2 regions of the Gordonia sp. UCD-TK1 genome follow, and region 2 is predicted to be linked to the other one. Evidence: riboswitches for the same ligand, from Rfam matches in the RefSeq annotation. Region 2 holds a riboswitch; the other holds the start of a gene.
What was found. Region 2 has a riboswitch for thiamine pyrophosphate ahead of A9310_RS02635 (TenA family protein). Riboswitches for the same ligand answer to the same signal wherever they lie in the genome.
Positions count from the first base shown of each region.

Region 1: it holds a riboswitch for thiamine pyrophosphate, as region 2 does, so the genes downstream of both, thiC (phosphomethylpyrimidine synthase ThiC) here and A9310_RS02635 (TenA family protein) in region 2, are expected to answer to the same signal.

Region 1 covers NZ_LZMP01000014.1:30,378-38,036, forward strand. The annotation lists gene A9310_RS10100 ((2,3-dihydroxybenzoyl)adenylate synthase) at 1-423, shown strand, start outside; gene A9310_RS10105 (GNAT family N-acetyltransferase) at 546-893, opposite strand; TPP riboswitch at 1,113-1,202, shown strand; gene thiC (phosphomethylpyrimidine synthase ThiC) at 1,210-2,898, shown strand; gene thiD (bifunctional hydroxymethylpyrimidine kinase/phosphomethylpyrimidine kinase) at 2,898-3,818, shown strand; gene A9310_RS10120 (SHOCT domain-containing protein) at 3,908-4,297, opposite strand; gene A9310_RS10125 (LLM class flavin-dependent oxidoreductase) at 4,492-5,556, shown strand; gene egtD (L-histidine N(alpha)-methyltransferase) at 5,537-6,526, opposite strand; gene egtB (ergothioneine biosynthesis protein EgtB) at 6,523-7,659, opposite strand, start outside.
Region 2 covers NZ_LZMP01000002.1:252,719-260,377, forward strand. The annotation lists gene htpX (zinc metalloprotease HtpX) at 1-500, opposite strand, end outside; gene A9310_RS02615 (YajQ family cyclic di-GMP-binding protein) at 666-1,157, opposite strand; gene A9310_RS02620 (ABC transporter ATP-binding protein) at 1,209-2,036, opposite strand; gene A9310_RS02625 (ABC transporter permease) at 2,029-2,823, opposite strand; gene A9310_RS02630 (ABC transporter substrate-binding protein) at 2,798-3,823, opposite strand; gene A9310_RS02635 (TenA family protein) at 3,832-4,542, opposite strand; TPP riboswitch at 4,530-4,624, opposite strand; tRNA gene A9310_RS02640 (tRNA-Tyr) at 4,780-4,860, shown strand; tRNA gene A9310_RS02645 (tRNA-Thr) at 4,978-5,050, shown strand; tRNA gene A9310_RS02650 (tRNA-Met) at 5,072-5,145, shown strand; gene rpmG (50S ribosomal protein L33) at 5,239-5,406, shown strand; gene A9310_RS02660 (fused (3R)-hydroxyacyl-ACP dehydratase subunits HadA/HadB) at 5,501-6,598, shown strand; tRNA gene A9310_RS02665 (tRNA-Trp) at 6,845-6,917, shown strand; gene secE (preprotein translocase subunit SecE) at 6,957-7,430, shown strand; gene nusG (transcription termination/antitermination protein NusG) at 7,501-7,659, shown strand, end outside.

The DNA.
Region 1 (7,659 bases), on a different contig from region 2:
AAGTCCTTCACACCGGACGGGTTCTACCGGTCCGGGGACAAGGTCACCCGGCTGCCGTCGGGGCACCTGGCCGTGACCGGCCGCATCAAGGACACCATCGTGCGCGCCGGGGAGAACGTCGCCGCCGACGACGTCGAGGAGAACCTCCTCGCCCACGATTCGGTCCGGCAGGTCGCGGTGGTCGGCCTCCCCGACGACGCACTCGGCGAGAAGATCTGCGCCGCCGTGGTCCTCTCGCACGAACACCCGGCGGGCCGGCCGCTCGAGCTGGCGACGATCCGTACGTTCCTCGCCGAACGCGGTCTCGCGTCCTTCAAACTGCCCGACGTGGTCCGCGTCGTGACCACCCTGCCGGTCACCGCGGTCGGCAAGATCGACAAGAAGGTGCTTCGAGAGACGCTGCTGGCCCCACCGACCGGCTGAGGTCCCCCCGCTCCCTGAGGTGCGAGGAGCGAAAGCCACCGGGCCGAGCAAGCGACGAAGGAGCGCGTCGAGGTCTACGAGCCTCGAAGGGCCTGGTGACGCAGCGCAGGAACCAGCCACCCTCACACCGGGGCGAGCGGCACGATCCCGGGATGGCTGTCGAGGTAGCGCTTGGTGAACGTGCACACCGGCCGGAGGCGGGCACCCTGTTCGCGGGTGTAGTGCACGGCGCTACGGGTGAGTCGCGTGGCGAGTCCGTGTCCGCTGTATTCGTCGTAGAGCACGGTGTGCAGCACGGTGATGGTGGTCTGACCGTCCGCCGACTCGGTCGAATAACCGAGCACGCCGACCAGGTCGCCGGCGACCCAGAGTTCGAATCGGTCGCGGTCGGGATTGTGTACCACCTGCGAGATTTGTTGCAGGATGGACTTCGCCGACTGTGGTGGTCGCTGACGATGCTTGCGTAGCACCCGACCCTCCTCACCTCGTGATCGCGGACATCGGATCACCGGCGCGTACCTGCCACACGCGACAGCGCCACCCCTGTGATCCGGGTCACACGGTACCTTACGGAACCGTAACTGCCGACCCCGATCGTGTGATCGTCGCAAATCGATACGGTCTTCCCCACCCGCACGACCCGACCGGACGATGCGATGTAGGGTGGCGGACGCACGACAACTACACACCGCGGGGGCTCTCACGATGACCGAGGGCTGAGATGGCGACGGGCGGTCGCCGACCGCTCGAACCTGTCCGGGTAATGCCGGCGTAGGGAGACCAGCCATGGGCACACGTGTATCCACCACCCGCAACAGCAGCGCACCCGCCGATTCCGGGTTCCTGACCCTCGGCCCGATCGAGGGCAGCGCCAAGCACTACCTCGCCGTCGACGACCTGCGTGTGCCGCAGCGTCGAATCCAGCTCACCAACGGCGAACACCTCGACGTCTACGACACCTCCGGCCCCTACACCGATACGGCGGCGCACATCGACGTCGAGAAGGGCCTCACCCCCACCCGCGACAGCTGGCATCGGCCCGACCCGATCGACGGCGCGAGCACCCAGCTGGCCTGGGCGCGTGCCGGCATCATCACCGACGAGATGCGGTTCATCGCCGCCCGGGAGGGCGTCGACGCCGAACTGGTCCGGTCGGAGGTCGCCATCGGCCGCGCGGTCATCCCGGCCAACCACCGCCACCCCGAGTCCGAACCGATGATCATAGGCAAGAACTTCGCGGTGAAAGTCAATGCGAACATCGGTAATTCGGCGGTGCGCAGCTCGATCTCCGACGAGGTCGAGAAGATGGTGTGGGCCACCCGCTGGGGCGCCGACACGATCATGGATCTCTCGACCGGCGCCGACATCCACACCACCCGCGAGTGGATCATGCGTAACTCGCCGGTCCCCGTGGGGACGGTTCCGATCTACCAGGCGCTGGAGAAGGTCAACGGCGATCCCGCCTCGCTGACCTGGGAACTGTATCGCGACACCGTCATCGAGCAGGCGGAGCAGGGCGTCGATTATATGACCGTCCATGCCGGTGTCCTGCTGCGCTACGTTCCGCTGACCGCGAAGCGGGTGACGGGCATCGTCTCGCGCGGCGGTTCGATCATGGCGGCCTGGTGTCTCGCGCACCACCGGGAGTCGTTCCTGTACACGCACTTCGACGAGTTGTGCGAGATCTTCCGCCGCTACGACATCACGTTCTCCCTCGGCGACGGCTTGCGCCCCGGATCGATCGCCGACGCGAACGACGAGGCCCAGTTCGCCGAACTCCGCACTCTCGGCGAGCTGACCGCGATCGCCAAATCGCATGGTGTGCAGGTCATGATCGAAGGCCCCGGGCACGTCCCGATGCACAAGATCGCCGAGAACGTGCGCCTGGAGGAGGAGCTGTGCGAGGAGGCCCCCTTCTACACCCTGGGTCCGCTCGCCACCGACATCGCGCCGGCCTACGACCACATCACCTCGGCCATCGGCGCGGCGATGATCGCTCAGGCCGGCACCGCGATGCTGTGCTACGTGACTCCGAAAGAGCATCTAGGACTTCCGGACCGCGACGACGTCAAGGTCGGCGTGATCACGTACAAGATCGCGGCGCACTCGGCCGACCTGGCCAAAGGCCACCCGCGGGCACAGGAACGCGACGACGCACTGAGCAAGGCGCGCTTCGAGTTCCGCTGGACCGACCAGTTCAATCTCGCCCTCGACCCCGACACCGCGCGCGCATACCACGACGAGACGCTACCCGCCGAGCCCGCGAAGACCGCCCACTTCTGCTCGATGTGCGGACCCAAGTTCTGCTCGATGCGGATCTCGGCGGACGTCCGCGCCTACGCCGAGGAGCACGGTCTCGTCACCGCGGACGACATCGACCGGACTATCGCCGAGGGCATGGCCGCGAAGTCGGCCGAGTTCGCCGAGGCCGGTAACCGCGTGTACCTCCCGCTCCAGACGACCGGCGGCGCCTGATGCGCACAGACGACGCACGACGACGCACAGTCGACGCGAATCAGCGCACGGTCGACGAACAGGCCTACACGGGACTCCCGCTGTCACCGCCCGGAACGGCCCCGGTACGGGTCCTGACGATCGCGGGTTCGGACTCCGGCGGGGGCGCGGGAATACAGGCAGACATGCGCACCTTCGCCCTGCTCGGGGTGCACGGGTGTGTCGCGGTGACCGCGGTGACGGTCCAGAACTCGGTGGGCGTGAGCGGGTTCGAGGAGATCTCACCGCAGACCGTGGCGGCGCAGATCGACTCCGTGTCCGGTGACATCGGTGTGGCCGCGGCGAAGACCGGGATGCTCGCGTCGGCGCCCATCATCGAGGCCATCGTCGAGCAGTGCCGCACGAGCGGTATCGGCCGGGACACATCCGTTCCGCTGGTGGTCGATCCGGTGTGCGCGTCGATGCACGGCAACCAGCTGCTCGCCGACTCGGCACTCGACACCCTGCGGCACAGCCTGTTTCCCCTCGCGACGGTGGTGACCCCGAACCTGGACGAGGTTCGCCTGATCACCGGGATCGAGGTCACCGATACCGCGTCGCAACGCGACGCGGCCAGGGCGCTGCTCGATCTCGGGCCGCGCTGGGCGCTGGTGAAAGGCGGGCACCTACGAAGCTCGGACCACTCCCCCGATCTGCTCTACGACGGCCACCGGTTCATCGAGCTCAGCCACGAACGCATCGACACCCCGCATGACCACGGCGCCGGCGACACCCTCGCCGCCGCGATCGCATGCGCGCTGGCCCACGGGCACGACGTTCCCGCGGCGGTCGGCTTCGGCAAGGACTGGGTGACCCGCTGCCTGGCCGCTGCGTATCCACTGGGCGCCGGCCACGGTCCGGTCAATCCGCTGTGGCGTGTGGGCGTCGGGTCGGCGGACTGACGCGACGCCGGTTCCGAACCCGAGAAACAGACAACGCTCCCCGACGGCGACCGGCGCCATCGGGGAGCGTTGTCTGTGTCGAGGGACCGTCAGGCGGTTCCGCTGAGGGCCTTGCTCTTCAAGTGCTCGAACTCCTGGGGTGTGATCGCGCCCGAGTCGAGCAGGTTCTTCGCGTCGGCGATCTGCTGGGTCGGCGAGGTGCCTGCGACGGACCGGATGTACTCGTCGGACGCCTGCTTGGCCTCGCTGTAGGCCTCACGCTGACGCTCGGCCATCCCCTTGCCCTTGGCGAGCAGGTACACGATGGCGGTGAGGTACGGGAGGAAGATCAAGAAGACAATCCAGGCCGCCTTCTGCCAGCCCGACGCGGCCTTGTCCCGGAACAGGTCGCTGATGATGTGCCACAGGACGATCAGGTAGGCCACGAACGCGAAGATGACGATCGTGTACCAGATGAAGTCCCAGAATGAATCCCACATCGGAGTGTCTCCCTTGTCTAGAAGAAATCGGCGAGTTCAGAGCCGAGCACATGAACCGTTATGAAGCATTACACAGCACCGACCTCGACACCGTGACGAACTGGAAAGATGTTCGTGAAATCGTGTGAAAAGACCATTGCGGGCGCAATTCCTCCGATTTCGCCCCGCACGATCACAACTTCGCGAAGGGCGACATGGAATCTCACCCGGTAGGTATCGAGAAGGTCGAGCTCGGTCTCGACACGTTCGGGGACATCACCGCCGAACCCGACGGCACATTGCGCTCGGGGTCGCAGACCCTGCGCGATCTGCTCGAGCAGGCCATCCTCGCCGACACGGTCGGCGTCGACTTCCTCGGTGTCGGTGAGCATCACCGGGACGACTACGCGGTGTCGGCACCCGAGGTCGTACTCGGCGCCATCGCGGCGCGCACCACCCGGATGCGTCTCGGTTCGGCCGTCACCGTCCTGAGTTCCGATGATCCGATCCGCGTGTTCCAGCGGTTCTCGACAGTCGATGCGTTGTCGTCGGGTCGTGCCGAGGTGATCCTCGGGCGCGGGTCGTTCACCGAGTCGTTTCCGCTGTTCGGTTTCGACCTCTCCGATTACGAGGAACTGTTCAGCGACAAGCTGGCCCTGTTCGCCGAACTGCGCACCGGCCGACCGGTCTCCTGGTCGGGTTCCACGCGCAGTCCTCTGCAGTCCCAGACGGTCTACCCCGAACTCGAGAACCCGCCCCTGCCGACGTGGATCGCGGTCGGCGGCAGCCCGGAGTCGGTGGTACGTGCCGCGTCGTACGGTCTGCCGCTCATGCTCGCGATCATCGGCGGCGACCCACTGCGCTTCAAGCCGTACGTCGATCTCTATCACCGCGCCCTGCGCGAGATGGACAAACCGCTGATGCCCGTCGGCGTGCACTCACCGGGACATGTCGCCGACACCGACGCGCAGGCACGCGACGACCTGTGGCCGCACTACCGCGAGTACGTCGGGCGCATCGGTCGCGAACGCGGCTGGCCGCCGCCGACCCGCATCGAGTTCGAGCGGTCGACCGGACCCGGCGGCTCGCTCTACGTCGGGTCGCCCGACACCGTCGCCCGCAAGATCGCGTCGACCGTCCAAGCACTGGGACTGAGCCGATTCGACCTGAAGTACTCGCACGGGACACTCGGCCACGCCGAGCTCATGCGCAGTGTCGAGCTCTATGGGACGCAGGTCATCCCGCGGGTGCGCGAACTGCTCAGCGTCGGGTCAGGGTGAGCTGGAAGTCGCCCGCGGGATCGGTCCACGCCGACACGACGGACAGTCCGGCCGACTCGAGTTCTTCCGCGAGCGCCCCCGGCTGGAACTTGGTGCTGATCTCGGTGTGGATCTCGGTTCCCGCGGGCACCCGCCACGATCGGCCCAGCACACCGAAGTACGCGTCGACGTCCCGCCGGGCGCGAAGCCACATCTCGACGCGGTGCTCGCCCGGATTCCAGCGGGCGATGTGTTCGAAGTCGTCGGCGTAGAGCCCGCGAGCGTCGAGGCCGGCACGGAGCACCTCGATCATGTTCCGGTTGAAATCGGCGGTCACACCGGCACTGTCGTCGTAGGCGGCGACGAGCCGCCCGGTGTCCTTGACGAGGTCGGTACCGAGGAGGAAGTAGTCACCCGGAGACAACGAGCCGACCATCGAACGATAGAACTCCGCGCGCGCAGCAGGATCGAAGTTGCCAATCGTGCCACCGAGGAACACCGCGAGGCGCGGGCCGTCGGCGGGCGGGAGATCCAGGTCGGGCTCGGTGAAGTCGGCGACCACGGGGACGACGTCGATCCCGGGATAGTCGACGGCGAGCACTTCGGCTGTCGTCGTGAGCATCTCGGTGCTGACGTCGACGGGGACGTAGGTCGGACGCTCACCGTCGGCGGCCGCGTCCACGAAGGCGTCGAGCAGCAGACGCGTCTTGGTCGATGTGCCCGAGCCCAGTTCGACGATGACGTCGGCACGGGTCGTCGAGGCGATCTCGGCCGACCGCGCGCGCAGGATCGCGGTCTCGCGGCGGGTGGGATAGTACTCGGGCAGACGGGTGATCTCGTCGAAGAGCTTGCTGCCGCGCTCGTCGTACAACCACTTCGTCGGGAGGACCGGCGGTTGCTGCCACAATCCCGAGAGTGCGTCTGCGGCAAGGCCCCCGATGGCCGTCTCCCCGGTGGTCGCCGTCACCGGGGTGTCGCTGTCGAGGCTCATCGGGCCAGCCGGAGTCCCGAGAAGACCCAGCGCGACGGCGCCGGGAAGAAGTTCCGGTACGTCAGTCGTTCGTGACCCACAGGCGTCACCGCGCTCGCCCCGCGCAGCACATGCTGGTCGGACATGAACTTGCCGTTGTATTCACCCACCGCGCCGTTGGCGGGCACGAAGCCGGGATAGGGCAGGTACGCACTGGCCGTCCACTCCCACACATCCCCGATCATCGCCGCACCGACGCGGCCGGGATGACATCGGTCCGGGTCGAGCAGGGCCCCGCGCTCGGTACCCAGTGAGCCGGCAGCGATCTCCCACTCGAATTCGGTGGGCAGCCGGGCCCCCGCCCAGCGGGCGTAGGCGTCGGCCTCGTAGAACGAGACGTGCAGGACGGGCTCGTCGGGCACGATCCGCCGCCGGCCGGACAGGGTGTACGTCGTCCAGTCCGACGGGTCGGTGGAGCGCGCACCCGTTTCGTCGCGCCAGTATCCCGGTGCGTCCCATCCGGTCTGGCGGATGGTCGCCCACCCGTCGGACAACCAGAATTCGGCGCGCCGGTAACCGTCGTCGGCCATGAACTCCAGCCAGTCGGCGTTGGTGACCGCGCGGTCGGCTATCTCGAAGTCCTCGAGATACACCCGGTGCCGGGGGCCCTCGTTGTCGTAGGAGAATCCGCTGCCCAACGCGCCGATCTCGTTGACGCCGCCCTCGAACTGCCGCCAGCCCAACGCTTTCGCGATGCCCGGTTCGTCGGGTTCGCGATCGATGTACACCGGCCCGAACGTATTGGTGGAGAAGAGATGCTTGATGTCCATGAGCAGCAGCTCTTGGTGCTGCTGTTCGTGATTGAAGCCGAGTTCGACGAGTTCGAGTGCGGCCTCGTCGAGGTCGCCGCGCTCGAGGAGATCCACCATCGCGGCGTCGACATGCTCGCGGTAGCGGGTCACATCGCGGACACCCGGCCGCGTGACGAGACCGCGATCAGGTCGTGGATGCCGTTCTCCCACAGCCTCGTAGTAGCTGTTGAACAGGTACCGGAACGTGTCGTCGTAGACCTTGTACGCGGGGTCACGCCGCAGGATGAACTCCTCGAAGAACCAGGTGACGTGCGCCCGGTGCCATTTCGCCGGGCTCGCCTC
Region 2 (7,659 bases):
GCGCCCATGAACATCGCGAAGTTGGCCAGGCCGCTGATCACCGCCGCCATCGCGCCGGCGATCGAGCTGATGAGGATGTCGCGGTTGTACACGTGGGACAGCTCGTGGCCCAGCACGGCGCGCAGCTCGCGCTCGTCGAGCAGGTGCAGGATGCCGGTGGTGCAACACACCGCGGCGTTCTTCGGGTTGCGGCCGGTCGCAAACGCGTTGGGCGACTCGGTGGGGGAGATGTAGAGGGCGGGCATCGGCTGGTGTGCCGTGGTCGCCAGCTCACGCACGATCCGGTACATGACCGGAGCCTGCAGTTCGGTGACCGGTTGCGCGTGCATCGCCTTCAGCGACATCTTGGCGCTGTTGAAGTAGACGTAGGCGTTCATGCCGACGGCGACGATCACCGATCCCCACAGGATCAGCGGGCTCTGGAACAGAGCGCCGATGCCGACGATGATCGCCGACATCAGACCCAGCAGAGCCGCCGTCTTCAATCCGTTGAAATGCATCGGGTCCTCGTCTGTCCGGCGCCGCGGGTCTCGGGCTCCGCGGGCGGCCCGGGCGAACCCGATGCCGGCCGCGGAGTGCAGGCGCCTCATCCGGTCAAACGACGCAACGCCCGTCTGGGTTTCCGACGGTCGGGGTTCGGTGCGCCGACCCACCGACCGGGCGCGTCAGCGGTAGTTGACGAACTGCAGGGCGATACCGAAGTCCTCGCCCTTGAGCAGCGAGATGACGGCCTGCAGGTCGTCGCGCTTCTTGCTCGACACGCGCAGCTCGTCGCCCTGGATCTGCGCCTTGACGCCCTTCGGCCCCTCGTCGCGGATCTTCTTGGAGATCTTCTTGGCGTGCTCGGAGTCGATGCCCTGCACCAGCGAGCCGGTGATCTTGAATGTCTTGCCGGAGCCGACGACCTCGCCGGCGTCGAAGGCTTTCAGCGAGATGTCGCGTCGAATCAGCTTCTCCTTGAACACCTCGAGGCCCGCCTGCGCGCGCTCCTCGGCGTCCGAGGTGATCACGATGTTCTCCTCGCCGGACCACTCGATGCCGGTGTTGGTGCCGCGGAAGTCGTACCGTTGCGACAACTCCTTGGCAGCCTGGTTCAGGGCGTTGTCGACCTCTTGCCGGTCGACCTTGCTCACCACGTCGAAGGAAGAATCAGCCATGTCCGACAGGGTATGTCATGGTGATCAGCGGAAGTGGGCGGCCGCGCGGGTCTACCGGGGCGTTCGACGCTGTGCCTGCTCGGCGAGGGCACGACGCGACTCGTCATGGAGTACCTCGAGTAGTTCTCGCTCGAGGGCGACGAACTCGGGCGCGGTGAGCCCCGCCGGATCGCGCGGGCGCGGGAGGTCGACGCGCACCTCGTGGACCACGGTGGCCGGGCGGGCGGACAGCACGATCACGCGGTCGGAGAGGTGGACGGCCTCGCGGACGTCGTGGGTGATCATCAGCACGGTCCACCGGTAGCGCTGCCACACCGACTGCAACCACGTCTGCATCTCGGTCCGGGTGAGTGAGTCGAGGGCGCCGAACGGCTCGTCGAGCAGCACCAGGTCGCGATTCTGGACGACGGTGCGCAGCAGTGCGGCGCGCTGTCGCATCCCGCCGGACAGCTGGAACGGGCGGGCGTCTTCGAATCCGGCGAGTCCGAAGGCGGGGAAGAGGTCCGCGGCCCGGCGTCGGGCCTCGTTCGTCGGCACGCCCTGCACCTGGAGGCCGAGGATGGTGTTGTCCAGCACGGTGCGCCATGGGAACAGCAGGTCCTTCTGCGGCATGTACGCGCAGTGTCCGGCGATGGCGGGTTCGGAGCCGACGGACGCGCTGCCGGAATCGGGGACGTCGAGTCCGGCCAGCAGGCCGAAGACGGTGCTCTTGCCACATCCGCTGGGCCCGATGACGGAGACGAACTCGCCGGGCTCGGCGGTGAACGACACCCCGTCGAGGACCTCCCGGCGAGGTTGTCCGCGTCCGGGTCGGGGATAGGACTTGGTGAGCCGGTCGACGACAAGTCGGTGGTCCGGGACCAGCCGGTGGTCAGTCATGGTGGTTCCGGTCCTCGGCGCGGGCCCAGGGCGCGACGATCCGCTCGACGGCGAAGGTGAGCAGGTACAGCGTGACGCTCAGGAGCGCGGTCACCAGCACCGCCGCGAGCACCAGGTCCGTGCGGAACGAGTTCTTCTGCAGGCTCATGTAGATGCCGAGACCCTGGGTGGCGCCGACGTACTCGGCGAACACGGCGCCCACCACCGCATAGGTGATGCCGATCCGCAGCGCGGTGAAGAACCTCGGTAGCGCGGACGGGAGCCGCACGTACCGGAAGACCTGGCGGCGGGTGGCCCCCATGCTGCGCATCAGCGCGCCGGCCTCGCGGTCGGTGGCGGCGAATCCCTCGATCAGGCCGATCGCCACCGGAAAGAACGTGACCAGGGCGATGACCAGCACCTTCGGGAGTAGGCCGAAGCCGAACCAGATGATCATCAGCGGTGCGATCGCGATGATCGGCAGGGTCTGGGAGGCGACGAACAACGGCACGAACGCCCGTCGCAGCGCCGGCGAGAAGTCGACGACGATGGCCAGCAGCCAGGCCAGGACCAACGAGACCGTGAACCCGATCAGGGTCACCTGCAGCGTCGCCGCGGCGTGCACCCCGATCTCTGCGCGGTGCGACCAACCCTGCGCGACGACGCGCGACGGCGACGGCAGCACCTGCGGCCGGATTCCGCTGACGTCGACGTAGACCTGCCAGACCGCCACCAGGACGACCACCGCGACGAGCGCGGGCGCGATGCGACGCAGGCCGGTGCTACCGAGGGGTGTCGAGGTAGTCATTGGTGAAGTACGTCGACCAGTCCGGCTCGGTCGTGAGCGGCGCCCCGTCCGGGCCGGTCAGCAGACCGCTGCGGTACAGGAACCCGGAGTTCCCGGCCCACTGTTCGAGCGTCTGTCGCCCGACCCGGCCGTCGGCGTCCTTCATGTACTGACCGGCGAGCATGCGCTGGCTCTCGAACACCAACTGCTCGTCGTTGAACGCACCGGGGTTGGCGGCGAGGAGGTCGCGGGCCGCCGCGTCCGGGTCGTCGGCCGCTGCCTGGTAACCGCGCTGCAGCGCCGTCACGAAGGCCGCCGCGCGGTCCGGGTTGTCCGCCAGCCAGTCCTCGTTGGCGTCGACGACGATCGCGTATGCCTCCGGGAAACCGAAGTCGGTGTAGTGGAAGTACCTCATCGGGGTTCCGCGATGCTCGGCCTCGATGCCCTCCCACGCGAGATAGGAGACGGTGAAGTCGGCCTGACCGGAGTAGACCGCCTCGTATGCCGAGGTCCCGAGGGTCACCGAGGTGAACTCGCCGGTGCCGCCGTCGTTTCGGATCACCTGCTCGAGGGTCTTCTCCTCGCCCGGGTCGCCGAAACCGGCGTATGTCTTCCCGTCGAGGTCCTTCGGGCTCGTGATGTCGCGGCGGTCGGCGCGGACACCGATGCCGGTGGCCCACTTCTGCAGCGGCGCGAACACGGAGATGGTGTGCGCGCCCGATGCCCGCGAGAAGGTCGACGAGTTGTGGGTGCTGATCCCGAACTCGGCGTTGCCCGCGTCCACGATGGTGTCCACGGCGGTGTTGTTGTACGGCAGGATCTCGACGTCGAGTCCGGCCTCCTCGAACCAGCCGCGCTGCTGCGCCACGAACAATCCCGTGTGGTTGGTGTTCGGGGACCAGTCGAGCGCGAATCGGATGGTGCCGTCCGAACCGGCGCCCGAACCGCACGCGGTGATCGCCGACGACGCGACGACCGCGGCGGCGAGCGCGGTGAGGAGGCGGCGCGCGCGGGCGCTCATGCGGGCGCTCATGCGGCGGGCCACGGTTGCGGGTTCAGCGCGGTGTCCCAGAACAGAAGCTCGAACCGGGTGGCGACGGTGAACGCCGTGGCCATCGCGGCCCGCTCCCGCTCGCCGGCGTGCGCCGCGGCCTCGTCCACGAGTTCCCTTGCCCGCGAGGCGGATTCCTGGAACTCCGGGGCGTCGTAGGTGGTCACCCACTGCGCGTAGGGGTGGTTCGGGTCGGCGGCGAGCACCTGGGCGGCACTCGCGGCCAGGGCCCGGCCGACTTCCGCGTAGATCCAGAAGCAGGGCAAGGCCGCGGCCGCGCCGACCGCATACGACTCGGTCGCGGCGACGGCCGTCAGGTAGGACACGTACCCCAGGCACGCCGGCGACGGCTCGGGTTCGCCCTCACGCGGAGGCAGCTGGCCGCCGTTGAGCAGGTCGCCGTGGAGCGCCGACTCGACGGTGGCCGCGGTGGCCGACGAGTTCGCCCAGAACCCCGCGGTCTGCGGGTCGGGGGATTTCGACGCCAGGATGGCGAGGGCCTTCGCGTACCCGGCCAGGTACAGCGAGTCCTGCTCCATGTAGGTGCGGAACACCTCGAGTGGCAGCGTCCCGTCGCCGAGCCGCCGCAGGAACTCGAGGTCGTCGATCGCCGTCCGCAACCTCTTCGTCTCCTCCCAGAGGTGGTCGGAGAATCGGCCGGAGACCGGCACGTGCGCATGCACAGACATGACATCCCTTCGTCAGCATTACCTGGACAGGTTCTCGGGTCTCATCTCAGCCCCGCGTCGCGGAGCACCCCGTGTCAGAACGCAGCCACAGTAGCAGGAGTGGGGGTCGCAGTGGGACGCCTGTGCCACGACCATGTCCCGGCCTGTTGACCAGCTGGTTTGCGCGTTGATGCGGTGTTCGTTGTATTCTTCACGGCGTTGTTCGTACGGCCGTCACGGTGGCCGGAAGAGCGGCACGGCAGGTTGCCCGAGCGGCCAAAGGGAGCGGATTGTAAATCCGTCGCGCAAGCTACATAGGTTCGAATCCTATACCTGCCACAGCGTGGTCCATTCTCGCGAAACTGCTCTACAGACGGTCTCCGACCAGCGATTTGTCTAGCGCAGACGCGAGTGTGTAACCTCGTTAAGGCTCTCGGGCACAACCGCCCGGGGCACGCCCCCTTAGCTCAGTCGGCAGAGCGTTTCCATGGTAAGGAAAAGGTCGACGGTTCGATTCCGTCAGGGGGCTCGCTGGACGAGAAGTCCGCGGGGCGGTGTAGCTCAGCTGGTTAGAGCGCACGACTCATAATCGTGAGGTCGAGGGATCGAGTCCCTCCACCGCTACACATCGGGTCCGACCGGAACCGAGCGCAAGGGTCGCAAGCCCTGAGGGAACTTCCGAACCCGACCACGTACCACCCGAAAGAAGGCAATCAAGTGGCCTCCTCAACAGATGTTCGCCCCAAGATCACCTTGGCCTGCGAGGTGTGCAAGCACCGTAACTACATCACGAAGAAGAACCGCCGCAACGATCCCGATCGCCTCGAGATCAAGAAGTTCTGCCCGAACTGCGGCAAGCATCAGGGGCACAAGGAATCGCGCTGACGCTGTCGTCGGCCGTTTCGAAGTACCACCAGCAGCGGGCTGCCTCTCGATGAGGCAGCCCGTCTTGCTGTGTCGGCCGAAGGAGTAGAGCTCAATGTCACAGGTAAGCGGAGCCGAGATCCAGGATCGTCCGGACGAGGCGTCGAACGGTGGCGCGAAGCCGACCCCCGACGAGATCGCCGCCCACACCCAGAGCCTTGTCGGCTTCCATTACACGGTCGACGACTATTACGAGATCGGCCGCGAGGAGATCCGTAAGCACGCGATGGCGGTGCAGGATGCGCACCCGACCCACTGGAGCGAGGAGGGCGCCCGGGCCTTCGGTCACGACCGCCTGATCGCCGCGCCGACCTATGTGTCGGTGCTCGGGATCATCGCCCAGCGCAAGCTCTTCGAAGACGTCGTCACCGGCTACGACATGTGGCAGATCATGCAGACCGACCAGCGGCTGGTCTACCACCAGCCGATGAAGGTCGGGGACCGCCTGATCTGCGACGTCTCGCTCGAGTCGTTCCGGCACGTGAGCAGTCCCGAGATGATCGACCTGATGGTCACCAAGAACGTCATCTGGAACCAGCACGACGAGCCGGTCATGACCACGTGGACCTCCCTGGCCGCGCGTCCCGGCATGGACGTCGACCCGGAACTCGAGGCGTCCCTCGACCACGTGATGATCAAGGTCGACGCCATCGGCGAATCCGGGCACACCGTCGAGCCGAAGGCGGGTCGCTACGACCTCCCCGACCCGACGCAGTCGCCGGGCGCCTTCGGTGCCGTCGACTTCGACACGCTCACGGTGGGTCAGGAACTCACGCCCAAGCGCTACCTGCTGACGCGCGGCAATCTCGCGAACTATGCGGGCGTGGCCGGCGACCCCAACCCGATCCACTTCTCCGACCACGTCGTGAACGCGGCCGGCATGGACGACGTCGTCGCGCACGGCATGCAGACGATGGGGCTCGGCGCGAGCTTCGTCTCCGAGTTCATCGGTGACCCGGCGGCTTTCTGCGAGTACAACGTGCGCTTCACCAGCCCGGTGTACGTCCCGGCCGACGACAGCGCGGCCGTCGACTTCACCGGCAAGGTGAAGTCGCTCGATCCCGCGACCCGCCGCGGGACCATCGCCATCACCGCCAAGCAGGGCGATCGCCGCATCTTCGGACGCGCGCAGGCCGTCATCCAGTTCAACTGATCGACCGGTCGCGAGCCGTTCGGGCGGCTCACGGGCGGGTGGCGTGTACGGTCGTCGGGGGAGCGGAGGCGAGCCCGTTTTGGGTCCACCGCCCCGGTGATCTACACTGAAGTGTCTGATTGATTCAGACTTGCGCGCTACCCATAGGGTGGCGCGTTGGTTTTGTCGGCGACGAAACGTCGACGGGCCGCGAGGCCGGATCGAGAAGGACGGCAACGCCGACCACTCCGGTGGCGGGCGTCGCAAAGGGGCGTAGCTCAATTGGCAGAGCAGCGGTCTCCAAAACCGCAGGTTGCAGGTTCAAGTCCTGTCGCCCCTGCCCTGGTGAAGGGCACACGCTGACGAGAGGACCGCGAAGTTGAGCAAGCGAGACCGGGCCGCCCGCGCCAAAGACGCCGCAGAGGGTTCTGCGGCCGATTCGGCCGCGGCTGAGCTCGACGGTCGCGACGAGGCCATCGACGCGGGTACGGACGACGACACGTCGACCGGAACCGCGAAGGAGCTGCGTCCGTCCGGTAAGCGCTCGGCTCGCGGACGTCGCTCGGCGGCGGGTGCAACCGACGGTGACGCCGACTCCGACACGGGGTCCGTCGCCGTCAAGGAACGCAAGACCAAGAAGAAGGCGTCTGCCGAGGAGAGCCGGAATCCGTTCGTACGGATCTGGGTCTTCCTGACGCAGGTCGTCGCCGAGCTGAAGAAGGTCATCTGGCCTACGCGGCGCGAGATGATCACCTACACGATCGTCGTGCTCGTGTTCGTCATCGTGATGACCGCGTTCATTGCCGGCCTCGACCTCGCCTTCGCCAAGGGCGTGCTCTGGTTGTTCGGCTGACCCACGCGGTGGGCTCGGCCGGCGACGAGGAATACGACCGCCAGATGAACCATAAGGAGCGTGGGCTGCAGTGAGCACCCCGGAGAACGAACTCGCCTCGACCGATTCCGTCGACGTGGCTGCTGCCGACGTCGACGCTGTCGACGCGGCCGTGACCGACGCGGTGGACACCGAGGGTGACGCGGTCGCCGACGACGCGGTCGTCGAGGGTGACGAGGCCCCCGCCGAG